DNA from 3 places in the Anaerosalibacter sp. Marseille-P3206 genome. Region 3 is predicted to be linked to each of the others. Evidence: riboswitches for the same ligand, from Rfam matches in the RefSeq annotation. Region 3 holds a riboswitch; each other region holds the start of a gene.

Region 1 (11,251 bases), 1.1 Mb from region 3:
ATTCCTAGTAAAGCTGCTATTAGTCCAGGTACTGCTGATGGTGAAATATTTGGAACTAATATAGTTATTCCAATACCTTCATTTATGAGAAATGCTGAAGAAGTTAGATATAATATTTTAGATAGTGAAGGAAACAAATTATCAACTATTTTAACAGAGCAGTTTGCATCAAAAACTTATATTGATGGAGGAAGGAAATTACCATTTTCTTTCAATCCTAATAGAGCTTGGGATGGTAAGATAAATGGTGAGATTGTTGAAGATGGATTGTATTATTATGAGATTGAATCTAAAATCCATTATGATGGAGCAAGGTGGCAGGAAAAGAAAATACCTGTATATGTGGATACTAAAGCACCAGAGATAAGCAATTTATCATTTGATAAATATAGTTCAAAGTTAAAATTTGAAGCTGAAGATAGTGGAATAGGTCTTTCACGAATACTTATATTTGTTAATAACAAACCTGTAGAAAATATAGAAGTAGAAGATGAACAAAATCTATTTGAAATAGATATGTTAGAACATCTATCAGGGTTAACAAATTATGAGATTAAAGTGGTGGTATTAGACTATGCAGGTAATATGAGGGAAAAGAATATTGCGGAAGGTAAGGATGAAGGTAGACCAGTTATTTACTTAATTAATCCTGAATTACTAGAGCCATACAATGAAAATGTCATTAAATTTAGTGGTTATGTATTTGATACAACATTAACTCCTGTAGTTAAAATTAATGGAATACAAGCTGATGTATCCTATAATGAAGAGATCGAAATAAAACAAGATGATGAAGTAATAAGAAGTGGTGAAGGATATGAATTTGAACTTGAATTAGAGTTTGAAGATGGATATCATGAGGTTGAAATCCTTTCTATTAGTCAAGGTGGAGTAGAGACTAGCATAGTTAGAAGATTTTGGGTAGATACTACTGAACCAGAGTTGACAGTGGAAGTAAAGGAAAGAGAGCTTACAGATGAAAGCGCTACTTTAGAAATATTGATGAAAGATAATTTTCCAGCTTTAACTTTATATATTAATGGAAGTGAAGTTAATAGAGTTGATAGATTATCTCAATATTCAATAGTAGAACCTATTGAAGAAAGCTTTACTTTTGATGTAGATTTAGATATAGGAATTAATGAATTAAAAATAGTTCTTGTAGATATGGCAGGAAATATGGTGGAGGAAGTTATAACAATTGAAAGAACTGAATAAATAAACAAAGAAGAACTCATTTCTAATTAGAAATGAGTTCTTCTTTCGTTTCTGTGTTTTACTTATGTGTATTAATATAATAGTCATATATTGCATTTAAAAGGCTTTCAAATTCTTTAGTAGTTAAAGGTTCACTGTTAAATGCTACATAGTTTACATTAAAGTTTTCTTCTATTAAGTCTACTGTGAATTGTATTATTAGATTTCCATAAACACCATTTTTTTTGACCATCCCATTAAATTCGACTACATGTGTATCTTCATTGGAGTAGAAATATTCCCAAGCGGGATTATAAAAGTAGTTGTCAAAGGCCTCTCGTATAGTTGGATATGAATGATTAGTGAAATGGCCATTTTGAACAAAATCTAAACATGTATTTTCATAATCTATTATACCTTCTACTGTGAAAAAAGAGGCTAATACTTTATCTTTAAGTCTATGTCCTCTTTGTGAGTATATATTGTCTTCGATTACTATAGTATACTGGGAATTGTAATCATAGTTTTTTAAAGGAGTAATAGTAATGTTTTGTTCATCAGAGCTTATTTTAGCATCTGTTGGGAATTTATTGCCATTAGAATCTAATATATATATATTATCTTCCAATGCATCTTTATTTAATTTCATGTTAAATTTAATATTCCATGCCTTATTAAGAGGAATATCATAAGAGGTTTTCCAAGTAATTATATTTTCAGGAGAAGCTTTTTTTATAGTAGAGCCAATTATAAAGTTGTCACCAATAGGATATGTTTGGACATTACTTGTTCTTACGTTATTCATAGTATAGTAATAAATTTCTTGTAGAGTTACATTACCATCATAGTTACCATCAGCTAGAAAATTGCCATTATATCCATTGCCCATTACAAAAGCTCTAGTGAATTCTCCTCCCCACCCCCAACTATCTGAAAAATTATATTCATAGGAATATTGATTTATTGAAGCTGCTGTAATAACTTTGTATTTACTATCTGTTAAGTAGCTTCGGCTTTTTATTTTTGTAAAGGCATCTAAAATAGATTGATTATAATTTTTTAGATAATCTTCTTCTGTATAGTTGTTTTCAGACATTGTTCCAAAGCTCTTATTTATGAATCCTCCTGAGTGACAACTATCTAATATCACTACAATTGTCCCAGGTATATTTCTTAGTTCTTTTTCTAATTCATGAACGCTTAAACCATATTCATCTACTCCTATTAAATAGGATGTATTATTTGAAATATCATATGCACCGTGGCCTGAATAGTATAGGTAGGAAACATCTCTTGGTTTAGCGTCTTTAAATGCTTCTCTAATACTATTTATTATCTCATCTTTTGTTAAATTTTGATTCTTTATTATACTAGTGAAAGGTGTATTGTTTGTTCCAAAGTAATTAAAAGTAAGAGCATTTTCAACTCTTATTAAGTCGTTTGATGGACCATTGAGGTTTTCAGAAGTTTGATAATTACTATTACCTATTAGTAAAGCTCTGTAGGTTGGAGTTTCAATTCCATAGCTTACAGTTGGTACAAAACTAAGTAATAAAACAAATGCTAATATTGTAATTATAGTATTTTTTTTAATCAAATTATCTCCCCCTTGTATAAATATGTTTGCAGAATAATGTTATATTTATATATTCGATAAATAAAAAAAAACTCCTTCTATAAAGTAGGAGTTTTAATATGTAAAGGCAAGCTATAAGCTTGCCTCAGTTGTAGACAGAACTGCTATTAGTCTAAAGGTTGAGTGCTATGTCAACCTTCAAATATATAATATAAAAATATTAAAAACAATTCAATGATATATATTTGGCTAATGTTCATAGATTTGTTATGGAGACTAAATAAAACCATGCTGCGACATAAGGTGAGACAGTAGGGAAGGTTTTTTTGTCGCAAAACTTACGGTACTTGGGCTTGACAAATCTTTAACCACCTAGTAAAATTTAACTGTCAATTTAATAGTTTAAAATAGGTTCTATTAATTTTTAATTTGTAGATTAAAAGGGAAGTTGGGTGAAAATCCCACACGGTCCCGCCGCTGTAATAGAGTAGTTTTTTCAATATGCCACTGGGAAACTGGGAAGGCTGAAAAAACAATGAGGCTTAAGTCAGAACACCTGCCTATTTTATATTACTATACTTTACGGACGATAAAGGGGGTAAATAAAATGGTTTATAGACATTCTCTATGAGCAATCCTTTGTTGTGTGTATTAAAGGATTGTTTTTTTATTAAATTTAATTAGGGGGAAATATGAAAATAGCAATTGGAATATGTGAAAAAATTAATGGTATATGTACAACTATGGGATGTTTCAGGGCTTATAATAATAAAGAAAAACATTTTTCCCAATATAAGAATATAGATACTGAAATTATGTCTTTCTTTACTTGTGATATTTGCTCTAAAAATACTAAGGAAAATATAATAAATATAGCAGAAAAATTAAAAGAAAATGGAGTTGATAAACTTCATCTAGGAGTTTGTATAGTTAAATGTGAAGCTAATAGATTAGACGAAATAAAGGAGATTTTTGAATCAAAGGGTATTCAGATTATCGAAGGTACTCATTAAAACACATAAGGAGAGGATAGCATGAAAAAGTTTTTAAGTTTGTTTTTAGCTATAATTATGATTTTTGGAGTTACTGGATGTAGTAAGGAATCTGATGTTAAGGAAAATGTTTCTACAGTTGCTCAAGAGTCTATGGAAGAGTCAGAAAATAATAATGAATCTCACTATCCAGTAACTATAAAGACGTATAATTATTCTGCTGAACCTGTGGAGATTACATTTGAAAAGTCACCAGAAAGGGTTTTGGCTGTATATCAAAATTCTATTGAAACATTATTAGCATTAGGATTGGAAGATAGAATTGTTGCTACAGCTGGATTAGATCATGAAGTAAAAGACGAATACAAAGAAGCTTTTGAAAAAGTTAAATATTATGAAAATAGACCTACAAAAGAGGAAGTTCTTGCAATGGAACCTGACTTTATACTAAGCTGGTATTCTCTATTTGGTGAAAAGAATTTAGGAGATGTTGATTTTTGGCATGAAAGAGGGATTAACACCTATATGGCACAGAATAGTGGTGTTGTACAACCTAATTCCTTAGAAAACGAATATGAAGATATTTTAAATATGGGTAAAATTTTTGATGTTGAAGATAAAGCAAATGAAATAGTTAACAACATGAAAGATGAAATAGAAAAAGCTAAAAATTTTGCAAAAGATAAAGATCCAGTAAAAACTGTTATCTTAGAAATTGGTGGAGATAATGTATTTAGAATCTATGGAGAAGATAGTATAGGAGGAAATGTAGCTACTCAGGTTGGTGCAGATTTAGTTGCAAGGCAAAATGGAAATATTGGTGGAGAAGATTTAGTAAAACTTAATCCTGATGTAATTTTCACTGTTTATTATGGTGATGAAATAGATAGGGATACAGCTTTAAAAGCTATTACAGAAAATCCTGCTCTTTCTAGTATAGCAGCTATAAAAAATGAAAGGGTACATCCTATAATGTTAAGCGAAGTTTATGCTAGTGGTATTAGAACTTTAGATGGAATAATAACTATTAGCAAAGGTTTATATCCAGACCTTTATGAGGAGTAGAATATGGAACAGAAGAGTTTAGATAAGGATATTCAACAGGGATTATTTAAGGGAACACCTATATATATAGGTGTTTCTATTATACTTTTAGTTGCATTAGTATTTTCAATATTAATATCTGTAGCTATGGGGTCTGTTGATATATCATTTAAAGACATTTATAGGATTATATTTTATAAGACATTTTCTATAGGAAACCCAGATACTCTTCCTAGCGATGCAATTATAGATATTGTTTGGTTTATAAGACTTCCAAGGATTATTTTAGCTACTTGTGTTGGTATGGGATTATCAATATCAGGATTAATAATGCAAGCAGTTGTTAAAAATCCTTTAGCTGATCCATATATTTTAGGTGTATCATCTGGGGCATATTTAGGGACAACTTTAGCTATTATGTTGGGAGTGGGCATATCCCTTGGGTCCAATTATGTTGGGATATGTGCTTTTATAGGAGCTTTTGCCATATCCATTCTTGTAATAACTATGGCGAATATAAATGGTAGGGCTAATTCTACAAAATTATTATTATCTGGTATGGCCCTTAGTACCTTATGCTCAGCTTTTTCTAGCTTTATAGTATATTTTTGCAAGAACAAAGAGAAAATCAGGAGCATTACTTATTGGCTAATGGGTAGTTTGGCAGGTGCTAAATGGGAAAGTATAAAATTCATATTTCCTATAATAATAATTTCCACCATATTTTTTATAACTCAATATAGAACTTTAAACTTAATGCTTCTTGGTGATGAAGTTTCTATTACATTAGGAAAAGATTTGCACACATATCGTCAAGTTTATTTACTTGTAACTTCTTTAATCATAGGTTTAATAGTGTATTCATCAGGAATTATAGGTTTTGTAGGGTTAATAATTCCACATATTGTAAGAATATTATTCGGAACCGATCATAAAAAGATTATACCAATTACGGCTTTAATAGGTTCTATATTTTTAATATGGGCAGATGTTTTATCACGAATAATAATACCAGGTAGTGAGTTACCAATAGGTATACTGATATCTATGATAGGTACTCCAATTTTCATATATTTAATGATAAATAAATCATATGGTTTTGGAGGTGGAAGGTGATGGAAGTTTGCTCTGAGGAATTAGTTGTTTTTTTAGGTGGAAAACAAATACTAAAGGATTTAAGTATCAATATCTCTAATAATGAATTTGTAGGAATAATTGGTCCTAACGGTAGTGGTAAAAGTACATTGTTAAGATGTCTATATCGTACATTAAAACCTAAAAAAGGTACTATATTTATAGATAATAAAGATATAGAGGATCTTTCATTAAAAGAAACTGCAAAAAAGATCGCAGTAGTTTCTCAGCATAATGAATTAGATTTTGATTTTTCAGTATTGGATATGGTTTTAATAGGAAGATCTCCTCATAAAAGATTTTTAGAAAGGGACAACCATAAGGATTATAGAATAGCTTTAAGTTCTTTGGAAAAGGTAGGAATGGAGGATTTTGCACATAGAGATTATAATAGTTTATCTGGTGGAGAAAAACAAAGAGTAATTTTGGCAAGAGCATTAGCTCAAGATACTGAATGTTTGATTCTAGATGAACCTACAAATCACCTAGATATAAAATATCAACTTCAGTTTATGTCTATTGCAAAAAGTCTAAATATTACGGTTATATCAGCTATTCATGATTTAAATATAGCTGTACTATATTGCGATAAAATATATGCAATGAAAGATGGGCAAATTGTAGATTATGGTGTTCCAAAGGAAGTATTAACTAAAAAATTAATAAAGGAACTATATGATGTTGATTCAGAAATAATTTTGAACAAGGAAAACAAGATTATGAGTATAGCTTTTAAACCATTTCATATTTAAACTATTTTCTATGGTTAAGGATATAATTTGAGTTGTATCTGAATTGTTGTTTACTTTAGAATTTGATATAATTTGTTCTAGAGGTGATGGCATGAAGTTTTTTAAACCAACAAATAAACTTAAGGAGTTATTATTATTACAACATATAGAAATGAACCCGGATACAACTCAAAAAGAAATTGCAAAAATAATTGATGGAGCTCCATCTATGGTTAATGTATATATTAACAAATTGGAAGATGCAAACTATTTAAAAAGAGAATATAAATCTGCTAAGATAGTTTATTATAGAATTACTGAAGAAGGGAAAAGGATGAAGGATCAATTACAAAATGATTATGATAAAGAACTATTAGAATTATATCAACTGTGTAGAAAAAATCTATAATGATAAAGGGGACAGTGAACCTGTCCCCTTGTCCTTTTTAGTACTTTTAGAGTGCGTTCATCCTGTACTTCTTTTCTGAATATAGCTAAATCATCTTTAGGATTTAAATTACCTTGTTTTTTTCTAAGCATAGTTAATAATATAGTAGCTAGTGAATATATATCAGATGCCTTATCTGGATTTTCATTAGATAGTATTCTAGGGGATTTAAAATAGGAACAGTCGGTATTGTCATCTATATAGCAGTTTTTTTCTAATTTTACTGTTGCTAAATCTTTAAGCTTCAATTTATAGTGTCCATTGTTTTTTATGAGCAATATATTATTTATATTCAATTCACCATAGTTTAGCCCTTTTAGATGAAGATAATTTATAGCTTTACATATTTCTACAAAAATATCTATAATATCAAAAAAGTCCATATTTTCTATGTATTCTAATAATTCCATAGATTTTTTGATATATTCATAAGTATAATAATATTGTTCTTCTGTTACTTCCTTATTATCAATGTTAGATATTCTGTTGAAATAATAATTTTTAACTATATTATCACTGTTGATATTTATGAAGCTTAGAAATTCACTTGAATAAAAATCTATCAGTGAACTAGGCATAAATTCATAATTTAATACATTTAATTGCATTTTCTTATTTTCATCCCACATATCTAGAACTAGGTAGGTAGAAAATATATTATTTTGTGTTAGATTTTTAATAATTCTATACCTATTATTAATTAACTCCATAAAATCACCCCTTAGATGATATAATTTTCTTTTATTACATTATATACAAATATGTGCTATAAAAGCAATACAATTGACAAAGTATCAGTGGCGATATTTACTAACTCAGTAACTTACTTCCTAGCACTAATTTTTATTTGTGGTATAATATTTTGGTAGTAATCAGAACAAATATATTAGGAGGGATTGCATGTTTAATTCTAAAAAACAAACACATATCAAGTTAACTAGTTTACTTATTGCACTAGTATTAGTGCTATCAACAGCTAGTTTTGCTTTTGCTGATGAGGCAAAGACAACTGCAAAAGCAGAAAGTTATTTGGACAAAAGGTCAGCATTAGTATTTTTATCAGATTTCGGTCTAAAAGATGGAGCTGTATCTGCAATGAAAGGTGTTGCTTTTAAAACAGATCCTGAGCTAAAGATGTTTGATATAACTCATGATATTCCAAGTTTTGATATTTGGGAAGGTGCTTATAGATTCAAACAAACTTGTAGCTTTTGGCCAGAAGGAACAGTTTTTGTAGGAGTAGTTGACCCAGGTGTTGGTACAGACAGAAATTCTGTTGTACTAAAAACTAAAAATGGATACTACTTTGTAGGACCAGATAACGGACTTTTTGGTTTAGTTGCAGAAGATATGGGAATTGAAGAAGTAAGAAAAATTGATGAAAAGAAAAATAGACTTGAAGGTTCTGAAAAATCCTATACTTTCCACGGAAGAGATATTTTTGCATATGTAGGAGCAAGACTTGCTTCAGGTCAAATCAAATTTGAAGATGTAGGACCTAAGCTTAAAAAAGAAATAGTAAAGATGCCTTACCAAAAGGCAACTATTAAGAATAAAACTGTTATGGGTAATATTCCAGTATTAGATATCCAATATGGAAACATTTGGTCCAATATCCCAGATGAAATGTTTGAAAAGTTAAATGTTAAGGCTGGAGATATGTTTAGAGTTGAAATATTAGAAGGCGATAAGGTGGTATACAAAGGAGATATGCCATTTGCTGATAGCTTTGGAGATGTAGAATTAGGCAAACCATTGCTATACTATAATAGCTTGTTGAATGTTTCAGCTGCTATTAATATGGGTAGTTTTGCAGAAGAACATGGAGTAAGTTCAGGTGCAGAATGGACTATTAAGATAACAAAAATAGGGAAATAATAATTATTTGAACAGACTAATCTAAATGAGGTTAGTCTGTTTTTTTCTTGAAAGGAGTTTTTATTGACTGTAAATATAATGTATAATAATATTAATTAGTTTATTTTACTTATAGAAAATGTTTACTATCACTTAACACATGGGTTAATACTAAAGGGAGGTTGGGAGATGGCTGATTTTAAAGATTTGGACAATCTAGAGGTTTTACAACTTAATAGATTAGATAGTAGGGCATATTTTATGTCTTTTGATGACATAGATTCTGCCGTTACTTTTGAAAGGGGAAGGGCAAAGAGGTTTAAACTTCTCAATGGAATGTGGAAGTTTTACTATTCTAATACTCCAGAAGAGTCTCCAGAGGGTTTCTATGAAAAAAGTTTTGATGTGAGTAATTGGGATGATATCAGGGTTCCTGGGAATTGGCAGTTACAGGGATATGGTTATCCTCATTATACAGATTTGATATATCCATTTCCAGTTGATCCGCCTAGGGTTCCATCAGAAAATCCTACTGCTTGTTATAGAAGAAATTTCTATATACCTGAGGATTGGAGTGGTCTTCAAGTGTTACTTAGATTTGAAGGAGTAGATAGTGGATTTCATCTTTGGGTTAATGGAAAGGAAGTTGGTTATAGTCAAGGAAGTAGAATGCCTTCAGAGTTTGATATTACTTCATACATAAAAACTGGAAAGAATACTTTGGCTGTAAGAGTATATCAATGGACTGATGGCAGTTATTTAGAAGACCAGGATATGTGGTGGTTAAGTGGCATATTTAGAGATGTGGCTCTAATTGCTAGAAACAGAGTTCATATTGAGGACTTTTTTATAAAGACTAAGCTTGATGAGAATTATGAAGATGGTGTATTGAGTATAGAGACTGTTATAGCAAATATTGATTCTAAAGCTGAAGGAGATTACAAAATAGAATATATACTACTAGATGAGGATTTCTCAAAAGTAGGAGAAAAAATAATTGGCAAGCCTCAAAATATAATTAATGTAGAGATACCTGTTAATGGACCCAATAAATGGTCAGCAGAAAATCCATATCTATATAATCTTCTTCAAGTTCTTAAAGATGCTAATGATAATATTTTAGAAGTTGTACCTTCAAAGGTAGGGTTTAGAACTGTGAAAGTGAAAGATGGGAATTTCCTTGTGAATGGCGTACCTATAATGTTGAAGGGTGTTAATCGTCATGAAGTACATCCTGACTTAGGTAGGGCTGTACCTTTCCATGCTATGGAAGAAGATGTAATACTAATGAAAAGGCATAATATAAATGCTGTTCGTACTTCTCATTATCCAAACCATCCAAGGTTCTATGAACTTTGTGATAGATATGGGTTATATGTCATAGATGAAGCTGATTTAGAATGTCATGGATTTGAGTTATTAGGAGATATTAGTCAGTTAAGTGGGGATCCAAAGTGGGAGAAGGCTTATGTTGATAGAATAGAGAGAATGGTTGAAAGAGATAAAAATCATCCTTCTATCATAATGTGGTCATTGGGCAATGAATCTGGTTTTGGTTCAAATTTCAAGTCTATGACTGAGTGGTGCCACAAGAGAGATGATACTAGATTAGTCCATTATGAGGGGGATTTTGAAGTAGAAGTAGCTGATGTGGTTAGTACTATGTATTCTTCTCATGAGAAGATGGAGGAACATGGGAAGAAGGATATGGATAAGCCTCATATTCTCTGTGAATATGCTCATGCTATGGGAAATGGCCCAGGTGGACTTAAGGAATATTGGGATATTTTCTATAAGTATAAGAGGCTTCAAGGTGGATTTGTGTGGGAATGGGTTGATCATGGTATTAGAAGATATACGGAAGATGGAAGAGAATACTTTGCCTATGGTGGAGATTTTGGAGATGAGCCTAATAATGCTAACTTCTGCTGTGATGGGTTATTGAGACCGGATAGGATTCCTACCCCAGGGCTAAAGCAATACAAGAAGATAATTGAACCTGTAAAGGTAAAAGAAGTTAATTTGAGTAAAGGTCAAGTAGAGATAAAAAATATATATGATTTTATATCATTAGATCATTTGAATTTACATTGGAATATTTCAGGAGACGGTAAAACACTTCAAAGTGGAATACTTGATATGCCATATATTGAAGCTGGTAGTAGTGAGATTGTAACAATACCTTTTGATCTTAATAAAAAATATGAATTGAATACAGATTTGTGGCTTAATATTCAATTTGATTTGGCTGTAGATACTGATTGGGCTAATA
Region 2 (11,251 bases), 1.7 Mb from region 3:
GTGTATTATTTTATTGAAATTTTTCCTTTCATACCAACAGGTATTTCTATGTTTATATTTTTACCTTCACCAATCTTAATCTTTACTACTCCGCCTTTTATAGTAGAAGCTTGAGTTGATTTTACTTCTTGTGCTGGTACTTCTTTTTCAACAAATCCTTCGATCATATCTCCTGTTACAGGCGTTAAAGCTAATACATCTTTAGCTAATTTCTTTCCTACAACTTCCCCTCTTGTAAGTACACTATCATTTAAATCTATAAGAAGAGAATCTACAAGTTTTTCAAAATGCATTGGATTTTCTAAATCCTCAGGGTTTATAATATCTCCTGCTTTTTTATTGAATTTTAAAACAGCTTTTTCATCTGAATCTGTAACTTCAACATCTGTAGCTCCTTCGATAGCTTTTGCTCCTTCTACAATATCAGGAGTAATTGGTGTTAAGGAGTCAATAGTCTTTGTAATCTTTGCTCCAATAACTTCTCCAACCTTTAAACAATTATCTGGAATATTCATAAGTCCTGAATCTACTAGATCTGGAAATATTGCTGGATCTTCTAAATTTTCTGGTGTAATTACTGTACCTTCTTCAGTTCTACAACAAACAGCAGCTACTTCATTTTTTACTGATTCTGCATATTCTGCACTCATAGACATATATAAAACCTCCCTTCAACTACTTGTTTTCTTCCATAGGTAATCTTCTTGTCAATGGATAGTCTAATGTTCTAAATACATGGTCTGTATGATGGTATACAGGTAGTCCCATCTTAGGTGCACAACACATTACTGTATTTGAACAGTCACTACAGTTTGAAATAAGAACTCTCTTAGCTCCACTTCTCTTTAGCTTGATAATTCCTTCAGCTTGTCCCGGACAATCTCCTGGAGTCTTACATTTATTTGCACCTTTTACATCTATAACATTTTTACACTTTGTAACTCCAACAACTTCTGCACCCATCTTAGCTGCAACATCTCTTAGTCTTTCTTCATTTGCACCACAGGCACAAACTAATAGACCTATTGGGCCTTCATATTTAGGGAAAGGTATAGTAACTATTGCCCCTCCTGAAGTCTTAGTAACATAAGAACTATCTAAATCTTGTGCCTTGCCTGTATATGGTCCTCCAATGATTACTTCTCCATATTCCCCATCTATTCCTCCACATTCTTCAATTAATTCCTTAATAGGAGTTCCAATAGGTACTTGGAATAAAATATGAGGCTCATTTCCACCTTTTATTTTTCCAATAATAGTCATGTCTTTGTCTATAACAGGTTTTCTATCTTCAACAGCTCTTGTTATATTTGAAAGAGTTTCAGCATTTATAACTACACATTTAGCTTCTAGTGGTAATTGTGTTGGTTCAAGCCAAATACCAAGTATAGCATGAATAAGTGCTCTCTCTTCTCCCATTGGATAGATATCTTTTAATTCTTTGATTTCAATATCCTTATTGCCATCTAAATATTTGTTAATAGCTTCAATAGCTTTTTTATGTTTAGCTTTTATTCCTATATACGCTTTTGGAGCATTAGTAACCTTCATTGCATATTCTATACCCCTTATTACAACACCAGGGTCTTCTTCTAGTAATTTAATATTGTGATGCAATGCTGGCTCACATTCAACACAGTTTGCTATTATATAACCATCTGGTATATCAGCTTTCAACTTAATATGAGTTGGAAAACCAGCTCCACCAGCTCCAACTATCCCAGCTTCATAAATAGTATCAAGTATTGAATCACATTCCTTTATTTTAACATAATCCTTGTTTTGAACATCATCTGCAAGTACTACTATCTCAGTATCATTAACAGTTTCTACTTTACCAGAAATACTTGAAAATATTTTAGCACCTAGTCCTGAAGGCTCTGCAATACATTGTCCTCTCTTCACTTCGTCTCCAGCCTTAACTATTGGATTACATGGTGCTCCTATATGTTGTTTTAACATAAATGACATTCTTTTCAAGGCCTTCACCTCCCATAAAATTAATGTAACATCTATTAAGTATGTTGCAAATATCATACCACAATATATATAATAATCTATAAATAATTAATTTGCAAATAATATAGTCAAAACCGCTAATAATACTGATTTACATCCTTTTTAAACTAGATTTTATAAAAGGTAAAATTAGTCAATTAAAAAAACAAGAGTCTGAAAATAGACATTAATTTTTTAATTGACCATTATTAATTGATTTATTTTTCACATATCAATTGAATAATGTATACTTACAATGCCATTAAATTAACAATCTATGTGTGTCGTTTTTTAGTCTCCGTGTCTATTTTTAAACTATCCTTTCTCATGATAGGACTAAATAACTGATAAAAAAACATTTCATCCATATAAAAGACGAAATGTTTTTTATTTAATTATTGATATAATATTTGTTTTATATATATATGTCAATACATTTTTATAGACAATAATCTAACAATTCTTTTTCTTTCAAAACTTCAACAAGAGTGTCTCCTATTGTGGCACATGTATCAGCTACTTCTATTCCACATTTCTTCATCATTCTTATTTTTTCATCTGCTGTTCCCTTGCCTCCTGAAATAATTGCTCCAGCATGGCCCATACGCTTACCTTTTGGTGCTGTGGCACCAGCTATAAATCCTACTACAGGTTTTGACATGTTTTCTTTGATCCATAGCGCTGCTTCTTCCTCTGCAGTACCTCCTATTTCACCAATCATAATAACTGCATTGGTATCTTCATCTTCATTGAATGCCTTTAAAACATCTATAAAATTCGTTCCATTTATGGGATCTCCACCAATACCAACAGCTGCAGACTGTCCAATTCCCTTTTGGCTTAATTGATAAACAGCTTCATAAGTCAAGGTTCCAGAACGTGATACTATCCCTACATGACCTCTTTTGTGAATATATCCAGGCATTATTCCAATTTTACATTCCTCTGGTATAACTATTCCCGGACAATTAGGCCCTATTAAACGAGTTTTCTTTCCTTCCATATATCTCTTAACTTTTACCATATCCTGCACTGGTATATGTTCAGTAATACAAACAACCATATCCAACTTAGCATCAACTGCTTCAATTATTGCATCTGGAGCCCAAGGAGCAGGAACATAAATAACAGAAACGCTTGCATTAGTTTCTTCTACAGCTTCTTTAACCGTATTAAACACTGGAACTCCTTGTACTTTTGTTCCACCCTTACCTGGAGTAACACCACCTACTATTTTTGTTCCATAATCCAACATTTCCTTTGTATGAAAACTAGCAGTTGAACCAGTTATCCCCTGTACAATTACCAATGTATCCTTATTAACCCATATACTCATAAAAATTCCCTCCTCACTTTACTAATTCAACAATTTTCTTAGCACCTTCACCCATTGAATTTGCAGTAACAATATTTAATCCTGAATTGTTAAGTATTTCTATTCCTTCATCAACATTAGTACCTTCCAATCTAACTACAATAGGCACTTTGACCTTTATATCCTTGCAAGCTTCAACAATCCCATTTGCAATTACATCACATTTGATAATTCCTCCAAAGATATTAACAAATATTCCATTTACGCGTTTATCTGAAAGAATAATCTTAAACGCCGCTTTAACATTTTCCTCTGTGGCACCACCACCAACATCTAGGAAATTTGCTGGTTCTCCACCATAATATTTTATAATATCCATTGTTGACATTGCTAAACCTGCGCCATTTACCAGACAACCAATATTGCCATCTAGTGATACATAAGAAAGATCATATTTTGAAGCTTCAATTTCTTTTTCATCTTCCTCTTCTAAATCTCTATAATCTAATATATCTTTATTACGATACAACCCATTGGAATCAAAATTCATTTTCGCATCTAATGCCATTACTCTTCCATCTTCAGTAACTACTAGAGGATTAATTTCTGCAATAGTACAATCTTTATCTACAAAACAACGATACAAATTTAGTAACAACTCTACAAATTGCTGCATAAGCTCTTTAGAAATATTAATATTAAAACCAATGCGACGTGCTTGAAAAGGAGTCAATCCAATAACAGGATCTATTATTTCTTTGTATATCTTATCTGGCATCTCTTTAGCTACATTTTCAATCTCGGTTCCTCCCTCTTCAGATGCAATTAAAACAATCCTAGATGTGCCTCTATCCAAAGTAAGTCCTATATAATATTCTTTTTTTATATCGCAGCCTTCTTCGATCAATAGTCGTGTTACCTCTTTGCCTTCAGGTCCTGTTTGGTGAGTAACTAGTTTTTTCCCTAATAGTTCATTTGCATGAAGCATTACATCATCAATACTCTTTGCTATTTTTACTCCTCCAGCTTTTCCTCTACCACCTGCATGAATCTGTGCTTTTACAACTGCTACATCGCTTTCTATTCTCCATGCCGCCTTAAAAGCTTCTTCAGGAGTAAATATTACTTGCCCCCTTGGAACCTGTATCCCATATTCATTTAATATTTCCTTTGCTTGGTATTCATGAATATTCATATTAATCCTCCATTCCTTTTAATTTTCACACAAAAAAACCTTTCTAAAGGCAGAAAGGCATAATTAACAAGTAGATAACTCTACTAATTTAATAACACCTCCTCATCCTCGTGAGTAATAAACAGCATTGCTACTATTGGCAGGTCTCCTGACTTAAGAATAACGAATCTTTCACCTTCCCATGCTCATGCACAGTGGTTTTGATAAGCTTCTATCTATTACAGTGGCGGGACCGTGTCGGAATTTCACCAAACTTCCCTTTTAAGTATTTTTATTACACCAATAGCCTCTTATTTAATTTTGTATCAAAAAATATAAAAAACCGTTAAATTTTTAACGGCAGAAAAATACACAAATATATAAACTTTATATATAAACACAAAGTCCTACAACATATTGTTACTATTTTTCCCACCGAAAAATGCAAACTGTTTATAAGCAGGTCTCCGGGCTTAGTATATGTTTATCGCCTTCCCAGAAAAATCCAGTGGCATATTGATAAACACTCTTCAATCATAATGAAGAAATACTTACCGTAGCGGGGGCTGCGTGGGCTTTTCACCCAACTTCCCTATTAATTATATAAATAAACTTATAAACATAACGGTATTTAATTTTCATATAACTATTTCACTAACCAACTCTAGTTTATGCTAAATAAATCACTTTGTCAATATTATAATTATTTTGAAAAAGGAGACCTAATGGTCTCCTTTTATACTAAATTAATTTATCCATTTCATCAACTAACTTACCAAATAATTTCAACGCCTTATCTATTGGTTCGCTAGTAGTCATATCTACTCCTGCTCTCTTAAGTACATTTATTGCATAATCTGAATCTCCGCTACTTAAAAACTCTATATATCTATCTACAGCTTCACTACCTTCTTTTAGTATTTTCTCTGATAGCGAAATTGCAGATGAAAAACCAGTTGCATATTGGAACACATAGTAATTGTAATAAAAATGAGGTATTCTAGCCCATTCCATTGCTATTTCATCGTCAATTACCATATCAGGACCATAGTATTTTTCATTTAATTTTTTATAACTATCACATAAGTAATCTGCTGTTAGTGCGCCTCCATTTTCAACATATTCATGGATATCTCTTTCAAATTCTGCAAACATAGCTTGCCTATAAATAGTACCTTTAAATTGGTCTAAATAATGATTTAGTAAATACAATTTTTCACTATTATCTTTTGCATTTTTAAGCATATGATCCATCAAAAGAGCTTCATTAGTAGTAGAAGCTATCTCGGCTAAAAATATACTATATCCTCCATAAATATATGGTTGATTCTTTCTTGTAAAATAGCTATGAATAGAATGTCCCATTTCATGAGCAATTGTAAATACATTGTCAAGAGTTTCATGATAGTTTAATAGTACAAAAGGTTTAGAATCATATGTCCCAAAAGAATAAGCTCCACTTCTTTTACCTCTGTTTTCATACACATCAATCCATCTATTGTTGAATCCTTCTTTTAATACTTCTAAATAATTCTCTCCTAGAGGATGTAGTCCTTCTATGATTACCTCTTGTGCCTTTTCATAAGGAACTTTTATATCAGTATCTTTAACTATAGGAGTATATATATCATACATGTGAAGTTCATCTACTCCTAATGCTCTTTTACGAATACTGATATATTTATGCATTGCATCTAAATTGTTATTTATTGAATTAAGTAAATTATCATATACAGATACAGGTATATTGTTTTCATCTAAAGATGCTTCTATACTTGAGTTATAATTTCTTGCCTTAGCATAAAAAATATTTTTCTTAACACAACCATTTAATGTAGAAGCAAAAGTATTTTTAAAGTTTCCATAGGTATGATATAGATTTTCATAAGCATCTTTTCTCACCCTTCTATCTTTGCTTTCCATAAATGGTATAAAGTTTCCATGAGTTATTTCTACTTCATTTCCATTTTCATCTACAATACTTGGGAATTTAATATCTGCGTTATTTAACATTGAAAAAGTATTTTGTGGTGATTCACTTACTTCTGACATTTGAGCTAATAGGGCTTCTTCTCTTTGAGATAATACATGTTCTTTTTTTCTTAAGATTGTATCTAAGAAATGTCTATATACTTCTAAATCCTTTTGCTCATTTATATACTTTTCCATTTCACTTTCATCTAGAGAAAGTATTTCTGGTACTATAAAAGAAGTTTTCTCTTGTACCAAAGCTGCCAAACCCATAGCCCTGTCTGTAAGGGCTTGATAAGTACTGTTTCTACTATCTTCATCAGATCTCATTCTTGCATACACCAATACATTGTAAGATAGTCTATATAATTCATCTTTTAACACCAAAACATCTAATAAATTCTTACTACTTTCTACTGTTTTTCCACTGTAAACTTCAATTTCATTTGCTAAAGTTTTTACCTTTTCAAAATCCTTTTCCCATAATTCATTATTTGCATACATTGACTCTAAATCCCATTTATACTTTACAGGGATCTCTTCTCTTTCTAATAAACCTGTTTTTTCAATATCCATAATAATTCCTCCCTATATAAATAAAATTTAATTAAAATTATTTTATCCTATTTAAAGCTTCAATCATAAGTTTTCTAGCTATAGGCGCTGCACTCTTACCACCTGTAGTCCCATCTTCTTCTAAAATAACACTTATGGCATACTTAGGATTATCTGCTGGTGCAAATCCTATAAACCAAGCATGAGTCTTGCCAGATGCATTTTCAGCAGTTCCTGTTTTTCCAGCTACTTTTATGTTTTTTATCCTAGCATTTGTACCTGTTCCCCTTTTTACTACCTCTACCATCATATCCTTTAGCTCATTTGCCACTAAACTATTTGTAACTGTAGAAATCGTCTCAGTATAATTAGTTTTTATTACCTTTCCATCAGGAGATATAATCTCCTTAACTAATATTGGCTTTACCATATCTCCACCATTGCTTATAGCTGAGGCAACAAGGGCCATATTCAATGGTGTAACAAGTACTTTCCCTTGACCAATGCTAGATGCTGCTAAATCAGTTTTGCCCATACCTTCCTTATATGGAAATGAAGATTTTTTTACAGGTAAATCAAATGGTATTTGATTGTTTAACATAAACTTCTCAGAAACTTCACCAAGCTTATTTTTCCCAACTTGAATACCCATTTGTGCAAAATATGAGTTACACGATTTAACCAATGCTTCTTCTAAATCCAATTTTCCATGAGCCTTTCCACCATAGTCCTTTAATTTATACCCATCTATCTTGATTGAACCACTACAATCATAATTTGTTTCTACATTTGGTGTTTCTAGACTGGCAACTGAAGTAACAACTTTAAAGGTAGAACCAGGTGCATAAAGTCCACTAGTTGCCCTATTTATAAAAGGACTATCAGGATTTTCGACCAACCTTTTCCAGTCTTCCTTAAGTGTACTAGAATTAAAAGTTGGTTGACTAGCCATTGCATAAACTTCTCCTGTTTGAGGATTCATCAATACAATGGCCCCTTTTTTACCTTTCAACAGTCCATTTGCCATCTCCTGTAAACCATGATCTAGTGTAAGTTTTAAGCTATTACCTTCTCCATTTGGCTCTATAATCTTCTTTATTTCATTTAAAGTTGCACTTTCCTTAAGATTTAATAGTTCATTGTTATAAGTTGCCTCTAAACCAGCCTTTCCATATTCCCTATAACTATATCCTATAATATAACCATAAAGACTACCATAGTTGTAATGTCTAATAGATGAATCTTCTGTTTTTTCACTATAGGCTAAAATTTTACCATTTCTATCAAGTATCATTCCACGTAATATATTTTCTTCATCTATCCAAAGTCTTTTGTTGTAACTATTGTTCTTTATTTTAGGTGCTGTAAATACTTGAAAACAACTTAGATACACTATCAAAACTACAAAAAGAATACACATAGCTGTAAAAACTCTTATCATTCTCTTTAGTTCTTTATCCATCTTGCTCCACCTCATCTATATCCAATTCTTCTGAAGCCACTTGAAGAATTCCCAATCCAATAAAACTAGCAATCATTGAACTTCCCCCATAGCTGATAAAAGGAAGTGTAATACCTGTTAATGGTATCATCTTGATTACTCCACCAAATATTATAAAAGCTTGAAATCCAAATAGAGAACTAATACCAAAAGCTACAATTTTAAAAAATTTGTTTTCTTGACTAAAGGCAATTTTAAATCCTCTATAAACTAAAATCAAAAACAACATCATAACTGCAATACCTGTAAATATGCCCATTTCTTCACATATGGCTGAAAAAATAAAATCAGTATGAACTTCAGGTATAAAATCAGGATGACCTAAACCAACTCCTGTACCAAAAAAACCTCCATTGGCTATAGCAAATAAGGATTGGGTAATTTGATACCCCTTATTATCTATTAATTGCCAAGGATTTAACCAAGTTTCCACCCTTATCTTTACATGGTCAAAAATAAAATAACTAGAGATTCCTCCTACTGCCGCTAATACAATATTATAAAGTATCAATCTTCTGTTCTCTTCATAAACATATTGTATAACTAAAAATATTAAATAGAATACTAATGCTGTTCCCAAATCCTTTTGCAAAAATAAAAATCCAATAAAAATATAAACAGCAATTAATATTTTATAACCACCTTTTTTGTCCAAATTATATTTATCTACATTGTTATAATAAGAAGCTATAAAGAATATAAACAATAATTTTATAAGCTCTGCTGGTTGGAAGCTGAATCTACTAATTTTTATCCAGTTTCTTGCACCTCCAATTGTCTTGCCAAATATCAAAGTGATAATAAATAATATTAGAGATACTATGCCATAAAGCCTTATCCATTTATCCCATCCATTAATATTTTTTACTATTAGATAGGAAAGAAAAAAGGCTACAATTCCTATACTCACCCATACAACTTGTTTGGCACCTAAGCTTGGATTTATTCTATAGATCATTATTATTCCTAAGCTTATAAGCATAGTTACAATCAAAAATATATAATGATCTCCTGGAGAAACCCTTACTAATATAAAATTAGAAACATATATAATAAGTACAAGAGCAAGTCCAGTAACCAATGTAAACATGTCAGGCTCTTCAATATTTTGAGAAAATAAAAGCATTAGCCCCATGAGATAAATCAATACCAATAGATTTCTAGGAACTCTATAACTAATAAGTTTTTTAAACATATTTTCAACTCCCTAATTTCTCTTAACAAAAATAAAATCTAATTGCCCTAATCTTATAGTATCACCGTTCTTTAGCCTTACTACATCCATTACCCTATCCCCATTTATATAAGTTCCATTGGCACTGCCTAGGTCCTCTAAATAATAATCTCCCTCATCTTTTACTATACTTAAATGATTTTTAGATATATAAGGATCTTTAATAGTTATAGTATTGTTTTTACTTCTACCTATAGTTATATCTTCTTCTAATGAATATACTTCTTTAATCTTAAATGGAAGAGTATCCTTTTGGTTTATAAGTTTTAAATAGGTATCCTTAACATAGCTAGACAATCCCATCCCCTTAATATCTAAATAAATAAGTCTTATAATACTAAACATAAATAAATATATTATGAGGATAAACAAGTATTTAAATACTAATGACAATATATTATACATATTTTGACCTCCAAAATAATTCTATCTAAATTCAATGTTACCACATTGATTATATAAAGTGAATAAAGTATTTGCTTTTGAGTATAAATTAAATGTGTTTAATTTTGGTTACAAATCTGTTAAAATTAACTTATGACTTATATTTGAGGAGGTGTTTTAATGGCAAAGAAAATTTATCGTTCTTCTACTAATAAGGTTATTTTTGGTGTGTGTGGTGGTTTAGGTGAATATTTCAATATAGACCCCTCCATAGTTAGACTTTTTTGGCTATTGTTTTCTATATCTACTGGTGGAGCTGGCATAATAGCCTATTTCATTTGTGGTATAATCATTCCTGAAGGAGATGGAGTCATATATTATGATTCAAAAGATTCTAGTAATTACAAGAACAGTGCTCTATTTGTAGGCGGATTATTGATAGTTATTGGAGCCATTATGTTAATAAGAAAGATATGGCCTTGGTTTACTTTAAAATATTTTAACTTTACTAAATATTGGCCTATATTATTGATAGTTGCCGGAATTTACATTATATATAATCAGAAAAAAAATAATTAATAAAAGCCTTGATTTATAAATCAAGGCTTTTATTAATTTTATCCATAAATAAATCTATCCTTGTAATTGTATTTATTTTGATATATTGGAAATAATATTTATAACAATATTATTTCTATAAAAATATGGGGTGATTTTATTTGAGGATTCCTAAACATATAGGGGTAATTCCTGATGGTAATAGACGTTGGGCACTAGATAATGGTCTTACAAAGGAAAATGGTTATAAAAGTGGTCTAGAACCTGGACTTAAACTTTTTAAACTATGTGAAGATATAGGCATAAAGGAAATTACCTACTATGGCTTTACAGTTGACAATACGAAAAGGCCAAAAGTTCAAAGACTTGCCTTTACTAAAGCATGTGTAGATGCAGTAAAAATGCTTTCAAAAGAAAATGCTTCCCTTTTAGTTGTAGGAAATACTACTTCAGCTATGTTTCCTAAGGAACTTATACCTTATACTATAAGAAGACAAACCTTTGGAAATGGTGGAATTAAGGTAAACTTTTTAGTAAATTATGGTTGGCAATGGGACTTAA
Region 3 (11,251 bases):
TATCTAAAGAAGACTATCGAGTATATTTCGATGAATTCAATCCAATTAACTATGACCCAAAATCTTGGGCACGTGCTGCAAAAGATGCAGGAATGAAATATGTAGTTATGACAGCTAAGCATCATGATGGTTTCTGTCTATTTGACAGTAAGCTTACTGATTACAAAGCAACTAATACCAAAGCAGGTAGGGATTTAATAAAGGAATATGTTGATGCTTTTCGTGAAGAAGGACTTAAGATTGGTCTTTACTACTCTACCATTGACTGGTATCATGATGATTTTCCTCACTATGGAGACAGACATCATCCTATGAGAGAAAATATAGCGTATAAAGATTTTGAACATGATTTTGAAAATTACCTTGAATATATGCATGGACAAGTCCGTGAACTATGTACAAACTATGGAAAGATAGATATACTTTGGTTTGATTTTTCTTATGATGATATGTGTGGTGAAAAATGGAAAGCAACAGAGCTTATTAATATGGTAAGGTCATTGCAACCTGATGTAATCATAGATAACAGATTAGAAGCTAGTGGAGAAAATGCTGGAAGTATTCGAACTAAGAATCCTAGCTTTTTTGCTGGAGACTTTGCTTCACCTGAACAAATAATTCCACCTGAAGGATTAGTTGATGAAGACGGACATTCAATACCATGGGAAGCCTGCATCACCATGAATAATCATTGGGGATATTGTTCAAATGACAAGAATTTCAAGTCTTCTAAAATGATTATCAGAAAGCTGGTAGAATGTGTTAGCAAAAATGGAAATCTGTTATTAAATGTTGGCCCAAATGCAAAGGGAGAAATACCTATAGAATCATTAAATATTTTGAAGGAAATTGGTAAATGGATAAAAGACAATGGTAACAGTATTTATAACTGTGGTAAATCTAGTCTTCCAAAACCAGAATGGGGTTACTATACTCAAAATGGTAATAAATTATATGCACATATATTTGAACCTAGCATAGGTCCACTTGGGCTTTCTGGTTTAACAAATAGAGTTAAAAAGGTTCGCCTACTGTCTGACGGATCTGAAATCAAAATAATCAATCCTTGGAATACTTTTGATTTTGAAGATCATATGTTTATTAATTTTGGTAGTCCTGGACAACTTACATACCCACTACCAAATAATATTGATACTGTTGTAGAACTTGAACTTTTAGAATAAAAAATGGATTAGGCTTAAAAGCCTGATCCATTTTTATTTTACATTGTACATTCCATGACTATTCATATAGTTAAATAGCTTTTCACCATGATTTTGTTCCTCTGTTTGTATATGTTGAACAGCTTGGCGAACTTTAGGATTTGCTGCCTCAAATACTGTTGTATCGTAAAACCCGGATACATATTTTTCAGTAGACAACAAATCTTCTAGTAATATTTGATCATTTACATTTCCACTAACTTGTTGTAATGTATTATCAGTTGGCAGAGTTGTTGTTCCACCACTATGAGCCATATTGGGTTCCATTCCTTGTAACATTTGGTTGATCATATCATAGTGATGTTGTTCATCTTGGGCAATTTCTGTTAATAAATTTTTAAGTTGTACATCTTGAACTTTGGCTGCATATCCTTGATATTTTTTTACACATAAATCTTCTTGTTTCTTGCCATCTTCTAATAACATTCTTTCCTTTTGAGATAATTTTATCTGCAAAGTATCACCTCCAATTATTTTCTATGATTATCCTTTGCAGATAAGGATTTTTTATACATCCAACTAACAAATTACAAAACCAGCACTTGCATTTATTATTTGGCCTGTTATTAAGTAAGCTTCATCTGTTGCCAAGAAATATACTACATTTGCAATTTGCTCTGGTTTGCAAATTATTTCAAGTGGTGTTTCATCCTTGATTATTTCCCGAATTTCTTCACTAACTCCTGCAATCATATCAGTATCCACTGCTCCTGGAGCTACAGCGTTAACCAATATATTAGAAGGACCTAGTTCCTTAGCCAATGCCTTAGTAAAACTTATAATTGCACCTTTCGTTGCAGAATAGTGTGCTTCACAAGAAGCTCCCACCAATCCCCAAATAGATGAGATATTAATAATTCTTCCTGCCTTTTCACTAATCATTTTAGGAAGAACGCATTGACAACAATTAAACATTCCGTTGACATTTACATCAAAAATTCTTTTCCATTGTTCTTGAGTAATATCAGTGAACAAAGTCATATCAGCAATGCCTGCATTGTTTACAAGTACATCAATATTTCCGAATTTTTTATATCCTTCTTCAAACATTGCTTCAACTTGTTTTCTATCAGAAACATCAGCTTGTACAGCAATAGCATTTGCACCTGATGAAAGTAACTCTTCTAATAAAGAAAGAGCTTTGTCTTTGCTTTTATGGTAATTAATAATTACATTATAACCTTCTAAAGCAAACTTTTTCGCCGTAGCTCTTCCTATTCCCCTAGAAGAACCGGTAATCAATACTGTTTTTTTCATATGATCATATCTCCTTATATCTATTATATTCCCTAATTCTAGAAAATTAATCCACATAAATATACTGCCAATACTGAACTCAAGGCAACTGTCAATAATCCTTTTTCAAAATAAGCTAAAATTAAAGCTGTAGCTGTACCTATTATTGAATAATATATGTTTGAAGTAGAGAATAATATACTTGGGAAAGTCATAGCTCCCAAAACAGCAAAGGGTATGTAGTATAAAAAAGATTTTATAAATCTTGATTTTATTTTAGTCCTACAAATTGCTATTGGAATAACTCGTATTAAATATGTAACTGCAGCCATCATGATTACTGCTATTAGTTTTTTACTCAAATTAATCATCCTTTCTTGGGAAAAGTATTGCTCCTATAGTTGCTGCTATAACAGTAGTAATGATTATACTCCATCCTCCTGAAATTATTTTCATACTTGGTAACAATTCAAAAGTACAACTCATTAATACTGCAACTATTACAACAATTAATGCGGATTTAGATTTTTTGGCTGATGGAACAATAAGTGCAATAAACATTGCATATAATGCTATTCCCATTGAACTTTGCAATGATTCTGGCAATAATGAAGTTATCATTGCTCCTAATGTAGTACCTAAAGCCCATCCAAAATAAGGACAAACAGTTAATCCCATCATATAGGAAAAAGTAATCTCTTTTTCTTCTAAGGATGCAACTGTAAAAATCTCATCTGTAATTCCAAAAGCCATTATACATCTCTTTGCCAAAGATGTTTCAGGTGAAATTTTCTGAGAAAGAGATAATGACATTAGCATATAACGTACATTTATTACAAATGTAGTTAATGTAATTTCGAAAATGGAAGCATTAGCTATAATTAAATTGGCTCCTGCAAATTGTCCTGCAGATGTAAGATTTGTTAATGATATCAAAATTGCCATCCAAATAGGTATACCCCCATTAACTGCCATCATGCCAAATGTAAAAGCAACAGGAATATACCCTAGTGTGATAGGTAGTCCATCTTTTGCACCTTTTAAAAAATCAGATTTGCTTTTTTCTTTCTTAGAAATAACTCGATTGTCTCTTAAACTATAGAAATTATTCAAAACTACACCTTCCTTTCATATATTGTATTTTAATTCACAAACTCCATTGTAACAAAAATTATAGAAAAATAACAGTATTTTTGACAAAAATCCTTATTATTCTCTTTATAATAAAAAAACATTCCCTTAAACTTGCAGTTTAAGGGAATGTTTGGATTGCCTTATAAAATAATTTAAAGTGTTTTATTTATTAAAAGAGAAATTAATATTCCTATTAATGTATCAATTATCCTATTTAATGCAAAAATAGTTGGTGATGCATCTCCTATATGAGATACTGTAATACTTAAAAAGACTACACAACTAATATAAGTTGAACTAGCAGTTTTGCAATAAACATTTGTATATATAATTGGAATCAAAAACAAACTTAAAATTAAATAATAAATAGGACTAAATAACTCAACATTAATATAGTCAATACCTACTATAACTAGCAGCCCATATAGTCCACCAATTATTGTTCCAATCATTCTATTTTTTCCTACTTTAAAACTATTATCATGACTATTTTGCATGCATAATATTGAAGCTATTGCAGAATAAAAAGGCGATGTCTTTCTAATGAAACTTATTAAAAAACACAAGTATACTGCAATAACTGTTTTTATTACTCTCATACCTAGAAATTTGATTTTTTTGTTTTTCTTTTCCATAGTTTTTTCCATAATTATAACAAACAACACCTCCCCATCCTCGTGAGTAATAAACAGCGTTTTTCTATTGGCAGGTCTCCTGACTTAAGAATTGCAAACCTTACACCTTCCCATACTAATGTACAGTGGTATAAGTAAGGTTCTATCTATTACAGTGGCGGGACCGTATCGGAATTTCACCAAATTTCCCTTTTAAACAATTTAATAGTATTAGATTGTACCAATAGTCAACATATTAAATTTTATCTATTTAGCATTATTTTCAATAATCTTTACAATCAACTGAGTTGCCAACTTCATAGATTCTGTTGGTATCAATTCAAATCTTCCATGGAAGTTATACCCTCCTGTAAAGAGATTAGGACATGGTAAACCCATATAGGAAAGTCTTGCTCCATCTGTACCGCCTCTAATAGGCTGAATTTGAGGTTTGATTCCAAGTTCTAGCATGGAGTCTCTAGCAAGGTCTATAATTTCCATATGTGGCTCTATTTTTTCTTTCATATTATAATAACTGTCTTTTATTTCCACGGTAATAATGTTTCCATATTTTTCATTTAGGAAATTAACTACTTTTTTAAAATGTTCTTTCTTCTCTTCAAATTTATCCATGAAATGATCTCTAATAATATAATCTGAAACAGTATGTTCTACACTACCATTCATATCACACAATAGATAAAAGCCTTCATATTCTTCTGTATACTCTGGTTTTTGATTTACTGGCAACATACTATCAAGTTCCATTGCAATTCTTAGAGAATTTATCATTACATTTTTTGCTGAACCAGGATGAACATTTTGTCCTTCAATTTCTACCTTTGCACTTGCTGCATTAAAGTTTTCATATTCTAGTTCACCTAATGGTCCTCCATCAACAGTATAAGCAAAATCTGCTCCAAATCCTTCTACATCAAATAAATCTGCTCCTCTTCCTATTTCCTCATCAGGTGTAAAGCCAACTTTGATATCTCCATGTTTAATTTCAGGATTTAGTATCAAGTATTCCATGGCACTAATGATTTCAGCCACTCCAGCTTTATCATCTGCACCTAATAAAGTTGTCCCATCTGTAGTAATAAGTTCTTTACCTTCAAGATCCTTTAAAAATGGAAACTCCTTTTGTGTCATAGTATACTTATCATTTAATTTAATATCTCCGCCTTCATACGTGAAAATATTTGGATTTGTACATTTACCATCCAAATCAGGACTAGTATCTAAATGTGATATAAATCCTATTGTTGGTACCTTTTTGTCAATGTTTGATTTAAGTGTAGCATATATATATCCATTTTTATCTTGTTTTACATCTTTAAGACCTATTTCCTTTAATTCTTCTACTAATAAAGCCCCCAGTTCTAATTGTCCTTTTGTACTTGGACAAGTACTACTATTTTCATCAGATTTTGTATCTACTGCAATATATCTTTTGAATCTATCAATAACCTTATCCATACTATCCCTCCTTGAATTTTGTAATTCTTTTTATTTCGTCACTGTTGCTTCCTTATATACTAGTATATATTTAACCTTGTTTTATGTCCATACAAAAACACAAAGAACATTTTTAAAATTACATAATATTGAAAATATCTTTTTTAATGTTTATAATCTACATTTATTGGTATATTAATATAATAACAAGCATAACTCTTATTAAGAATTTAACCAAAAGGAGTGTTTTATATGAAATTACATGGTAAAGTAGCTGTAGTAACTGGAGCAAGTGCAGGGATGGGTAAAGATATTGCCTATTTATTTGCAAAAGAAGGTGCTATAGTCTATGCAGTTGCTAGAAGAGTTGAAAGACTTGAGGAACTGGCAAACAGTGTAAAAAACTTTGAAGGAAAAATAATTCCATATGGTGCGGATTTGATAAACAAAGAAGAAGCTGAAAAAGTTATTGATTTTGCTTACAATAATTCTGGGAAATTAGATATATTAGTAAATAATGCAGGTATAATGGATAATTTTAGCCCTGTAGGCGATGTAGATGATAATATGTTGGAAAAAGTTTTTAGTCTAAATGTATATGCACCATTCTATACCAGTAGAAAAGCAGTAAAGATTTTTTTAGAACAAGGTAGCGGTAATATTGTTAATGTTGCTTCTATTGGTGGCTTATACGGTGCAAGAGCTGGAGCTGCTTATACTGCATCTAAACATGCTTTAGTAGGTTTAACTAAAAATACAGGATATATGTATGCTAAAAAGAATATTAGATGTAATGCTATATGCCCTGGTGGCGTTGAAACTGAAATAGCTACTGGAGACTTTATGAAAAATGTAAATCAAGAAGGACTTAATATTATAATGGCAAATGTAGGTGGAAATCCAAGAAGCGGAACCGGTATGGAAATTGCTAATTTAGCACTGTTTTTAGCTTCTGAGGATTCAAGTTTTATTAATGGCCAATGTATAACTGCCGATAGTGGATGGACGGCTTACTAAAAAGAAATTCCAACTGTTAAAATACAGTTGGAATTTCTTTTAGTGCAATACTATTTTCTTAATAAAAACTTCTAACTAATGGTTGCAAACAACAGATTTAAATTCTCTATACCCCATAATTACTACCCAAACATAAGCAAGAGTTTTTGGTATCATTAATATACCAATCCATGGGATTTTATTAGACCACAATACAACTGGTATATATAATGCAAAGGACAATACAATAGCAAGCCACATATATTTAAAATTATTATCCCCATGTTTTTTGACTTCTGAATAGAAAATACCTATAATGATAATCCCCATAATTAAAAATGGAATATTTCTATATATTCCCCACAAAACAGGTGGATTAAATATTAACCATTCATTTTGAGGGAAAAAGCATAATCCTATTCGTATAATACTTAAGGCATAAATTGAAAACGTAAGCTCCTTACGCCCTACAATACTATAACGTATTCTCCATATATGATATAGTATGACATAAAATATTGTCATAGTAATTGAAGTTATAAATTTTCCAATTCCTAATATATGAGCATTAGATTCAAGCCCAGTTGTAAACAATGCATACATTCTAGGTACTAAATGAAATGCATCCCCTGCACCTAACAAAACAGCCATCAAACCAAATAACTTATATTGTTTGTTATTCCCACTTTTTGATATCATTATTGTCCCCAATATAATAACACTAAACAAATAGATAATATCAAATAAAGATTCCATAATAGCCTGCATATTATCACTCCTTTTTAATATTTGTGAACAAAGTTCATTGTTGATTAAATATTATTTTTAAAATTTCAATAAAAAAACTTATATCTTGTTCTTCACTTTTAAGCATAATCAACATATTCTCAAATATAAATTTTGCTGTTTTTTCTTTTGTAATGATATCAGACCATTGATACTCTTTGATACAATTATCCATATCCATTAATTCTATTATTATATTATAAATTTTTTCAAAGTATTTGTTTTCTCTTTGTTTTCCAAGCAACTTTTCATCCTTTTTTAATAGATACAACTGTTCTAACCAGTTTTCCTTAAATTTGCTAAGATATGAATATAAAATATTATAAATTTGTTCTAAATTTTGATAAAAATCATTACCTTCAAGGTCCTTCCAATCAATCTCTGAAAAAGCACCTTTCCAAAAATCTTCAATAATAACTACTAATAAATCTGCCTTTGATGGAAAATAGTTATACACTGTACCAATGGCAATTCCGCTGTTCTTTGCTACTGAACGAATATTTACTTTTGAAATGCCTTGTTTAATAGCGATGTCTTTTGCTTGTGATAAAATGATTTTCTTGTAATTTTTATTATTGTTATCCATATTTATTTCACCTCATGAACATTGTTCACTCTAATATTATATTATAATTATATTGTTGTCAATATTTTTCTTGGGAATTAAAAACAGTTAATAACTCCTTCTTTTTAGTGTACGTACTGAGAAAAGATGCCCTACTAAAAACATTACCAAATTAATAATGATAAATAATATTAAATCTATTCCTTGCATAGGCATTAATACCCTAGATCTCATAGCTACTGTACCTTGTGAGTAAGGATAAATTCTTAATAAATCTTGACTGATAAAGATAATAAAGAATCCTACAAATGCACCTGCTGTTGCAATTCCTATAGGTTTGGTAAAGCTCTCTGTTCTAATATTAAAAAATACTTGAATAGATATAATGGATGTTCCTCCTAGCCATCCTAAAATCGTCCATAATAGGAACTTAACTTCATCTCCTTTTTCAAAAGGAATATCAACAAATTTTCCTATACACATAAACAAAGTATAAAAAATAAATTGAATTAATAAAACATATATAGATAATATGATTATTTTACTAAGTACGATCCTCCCTATACTAGCTCCATTAGCTTTCATTCTTTGCCAATTCTTATTTCTATTTTCTACTCCAACAACTACAGAGCAGAGAATTGCTATCATAATTGGAAAGAAAATCTGACTATAATAAAAAGCAGATTGTCCCCACAATACAAGGGGTAAGGTTCCCTCATTTAAAACATCTCGGTTCATAACAAAAATACCTGTTCCTATAAATAAACTAAATGCCACAAAGAATAGCCCAATAAGCAATAGATAATTCTTCTTTGTTTTTTTAAATTCCACTGTAATATAATTAAACATTTGATCACCTTCTATTCTTTTTCTTCAAGATACTTGAAAATAATAACATAAGCCCTACTGCTACTAGAAAATAAATTATTTCTCTTATTGCAAACCCTGTTTTCGGTATGAAACTAGCTACAGCTCCATCTCCAACCTTTAGAGAAATCATTTTTACTGGTGATAAAACTCCAATGTATCCCCAGGGAAGAATTCGTCTTAAAACTTTTGGTGCTCTACTCATCATAATTCCTAAAAATCCACCAAACAAACCAATGCTTATGGAAATAGCCTGTTTCTCAATTTTCAATGATAAGAAAACTTTTGATAAGTTCTCGTATTTCATGTATTCCCGCTGGATCAAGTCCATTGGTAGGCTCGTCTAAAATGAGAATCTTAGGAAATCTCACAATAGCTAAGGCAATACCAAGCCTCTGCTTCATTCCCAAAGAATAATTTTTCACCAATTTGTCCTTAGCTTCTACTAACCCTACAATAGACAATGCTTCCATGATATTCTTTTTAGGAAATTTTAATAATTTTTGCATAACCATTAAGTTTTCATATCCTGTTAAATTGGCATAGTATGATGGTTCTTCAATAAGAGAACCAATTTGTTTTAACTCATGATTTCTATTACCTTTTACCTTTTTCCCAAAAAGAGAAATTTCCCCTTGTGTTGGTTCCATCAAACCTAATATAAGTTTCATTGTAGTAGACTTACCTGCACCATTTGGACCTAAAAATCCATAAATCTCACCTTCCTTTACAGTAAGACCTTTAATATCAACAATTTTAGTTCCATCTATTTCTTTTTGTAAGTTATTAAGCTTAATTACTTCATTTGTCATAGATACACATCCTTTCTTCATCCTTATATGGGTAGTATAACAAGCCAACCTTATATCATCCTTATACTTACCTTAAATCTACCTTAAATCAGAATTTCTATAAACTTGTTGCTATTTTCCATGCTATACTAATGTATGGAGGTGTTCATTATTGAATAACTTTGATTATTTAAAGGATAAAAAAATCCTCATTGTAGATGATGAATTTGAACTTTTGAAATGATTCAAATGATTTTGCGAGAGGAAAATTATATAAATATTACGACAGCAACTTCCGTTGAAGAAGCTCTGTCTGTTTTTAAAAATAGTGAGGTAGATTTAGCAATATTAGATATCATGCTTCCAGATGGAAATGGGTATGATATCCTAAAGGAAATTCGTAAGTCTTCAAATATACCTGTATTATTTTTATCGGCAAAAGATGATATGGAAGACCAATACCATGGATTTTCATTGGGAGCAGATGATTATTTAACTAAACCCTTTTACCCAAAAGATCTACTATTTCGCATCCATGCAATTTTAAAAAGAGCATATCCTGAGGATTCGAAAACTACAAATTTAAAACATGCAATTATTCATTGGGATCGTGCCGAAATAGAAAAAGACAATACTTTTATCCCTTTAAAAGCAAATGAGTTTGCAATTCTTGAAGTTCTTAATAGAAATAATAACCGTATTGTAACTATCGATAATATATGTCAAGCAGTATGGGGAGATGCCTATTATGGATATGAAAATTCACTGATGGCTCATATAAGAAAGATTCGTGAAAAAATTGAAGTTAATCCATCTCACCCAAATTCATTAATTACTATAAAGGGATTGGGATATAAGCTAATTGTGGAAGGAGGAAAATAATTTGCAATCTACAAGTACATTTATCAAACGCAAACTTCTTCAATTTATTGTTGCATTGGTACTCCTTCTTCTTATTAACCTTTTAGCATTTACTATCATCGGATATCAATCTGTAAAGAGAAACGCTGGATTAGTAAAACCAAATGATGTCGCTAATCAACTCATAAATGAGATAAATAATGGCAAAGAAGAAATTAATATAAATAATACCATTTTACATACCTTAAAAGATAACCATATATGGACAATGCTAATAGATGAACAATCAGGGAATATAGCATGGAATATAGACCTCCCATCAGAAATTCCTCATTCTTTTTCTAGAAGTGATATTGCACTTTTTACTCGGTACTATTTAAAAGACTATCCAATATTTACTTATGTTACAGAAAAAGGAGTTTTGGTCTTGGGATTTCCAAAGAATAGCTATGCTAAATATCCTGCTAACTATTATGACATCAAGGGAATGAGGGCTCTACAAAATATATAGCTTTATATATTTTACTTAATATAGGAATATTGTTCGCTTTTTACTGGTTTTCTAAGGGTAAATTACTTAGAGATATTCTTCCTATTACAAAAGCAATTTGCGACTTGCCAAAAGGAAAAGAAATAAAACTAGAAGGTAATGGTGAATTGTCTTATATTCAGATGGCACTAAATGATACTTCAGAAAAGCTTAAAGCTCAAGATTCTATG

Evidence for each region. A riboswitch is a leader RNA that binds a small molecule or an ion and turns the genes downstream of it on or off. The one in region 3 is predicted to bind cobalamin.
Region 1: another riboswitch for cobalamin. It lies ahead of BQ9840_RS09070 (CGGC domain-containing protein); the one in region 3 lies ahead of BQ9840_RS04005 (FUSC family protein).
Region 2: another riboswitch for cobalamin. It lies ahead of sucC (ADP-forming succinate--CoA ligase subunit beta); the one in region 3 lies ahead of BQ9840_RS04005 (FUSC family protein).

The regions. Positions count from the first base shown of each region.
Region 1 covers NZ_FUHM01000002.1:1,618,324-1,629,574, forward strand. The annotation lists gene BQ9840_RS09060 (S8 family serine peptidase) at 1-1,218, shown strand, start outside; gene BQ9840_RS09065 (caspase family protein) at 1,277-2,794, opposite strand; cobalamin riboswitch at 3,166-3,352, shown strand; gene BQ9840_RS09070 (CGGC domain-containing protein) at 3,466-3,786, shown strand; gene BQ9840_RS09075 (ABC transporter substrate-binding protein) at 3,808-4,830, shown strand; gene BQ9840_RS09080 (FecCD family ABC transporter permease) at 4,834-5,925, shown strand; gene BQ9840_RS09085 (ABC transporter ATP-binding protein) at 5,925-6,695, shown strand; gene BQ9840_RS09090 (MarR family winged helix-turn-helix transcriptional regulator) at 6,787-7,083, shown strand; gene BQ9840_RS09095 (protein kinase domain-containing protein) at 7,059-7,832, opposite strand; gene BQ9840_RS09100 (SAM hydrolase/SAM-dependent halogenase family protein) at 8,023-9,000, shown strand; gene ebgA (beta-galactosidase subunit alpha) at 9,169-11,251, shown strand, end outside.
Region 2 covers NZ_FUHM01000002.1:2,262,923-2,274,173, reverse strand. The annotation lists gene BQ9840_RS12215 (proline reductase) at 6-656, opposite strand; gene prdC (proline reductase-associated electron transfer protein PrdC) at 676-2,037, opposite strand; gene sucD (succinate--CoA ligase subunit alpha) at 2,438-3,334, opposite strand; gene sucC (ADP-forming succinate--CoA ligase subunit beta) at 3,348-4,508, opposite strand; cobalamin riboswitch at 4,629-4,807, opposite strand; cobalamin riboswitch at 4,928-5,119, opposite strand; gene pepF (oligoendopeptidase F) at 5,229-7,034, opposite strand; gene BQ9840_RS12190 (peptidoglycan D,D-transpeptidase FtsI family protein) at 7,072-8,475, opposite strand; gene BQ9840_RS12185 (FtsW/RodA/SpoVE family cell cycle protein) at 8,468-9,709, opposite strand; gene BQ9840_RS12180 (FHA domain-containing protein) at 9,722-10,153, opposite strand; gene BQ9840_RS12175 (PspC domain-containing protein) at 10,313-10,711, shown strand; gene uppS (polyprenyl diphosphate synthase) at 10,852-11,251, shown strand, end outside.
Region 3 covers NZ_FUHM01000002.1:553,081-564,331, forward strand. The annotation lists gene BQ9840_RS03980 (alpha-L-fucosidase) at 1-1,184, shown strand, start outside; gene BQ9840_RS03985 (spore coat protein) at 1,218-1,679, opposite strand; gene ymfI (elongation factor P 5-aminopentanone reductase) at 1,743-2,480, opposite strand; gene BQ9840_RS03995 (AzlD domain-containing protein) at 2,519-2,830, opposite strand; gene BQ9840_RS04000 (AzlC family ABC transporter permease) at 2,823-3,572, opposite strand; gene BQ9840_RS04005 (FUSC family protein) at 3,746-4,255, opposite strand; cobalamin riboswitch at 4,280-4,468, opposite strand; gene pepT (peptidase T) at 4,475-5,686, opposite strand; gene BQ9840_RS04015 (SDR family NAD(P)-dependent oxidoreductase) at 5,918-6,682, shown strand; gene BQ9840_RS04020 (hypothetical protein) at 6,758-7,429, opposite strand; gene BQ9840_RS04025 (TetR/AcrR family transcriptional regulator) at 7,464-8,033, opposite strand; gene BQ9840_RS04030 (ABC transporter permease) at 8,121-8,861, opposite strand; gene BQ9840_RS04035 (LPXTG cell wall anchor domain-containing protein) at 8,866-9,150, opposite strand; gene BQ9840_RS04040 (ABC transporter ATP-binding protein) at 9,140-9,691, opposite strand; gene BQ9840_RS04045 (response regulator transcription factor) at 9,911-10,552, shown strand; gene BQ9840_RS04050 (hypothetical protein) at 10,554-11,042, shown strand; gene BQ9840_RS04055 (sensor histidine kinase) at 11,072-11,251, shown strand, end outside.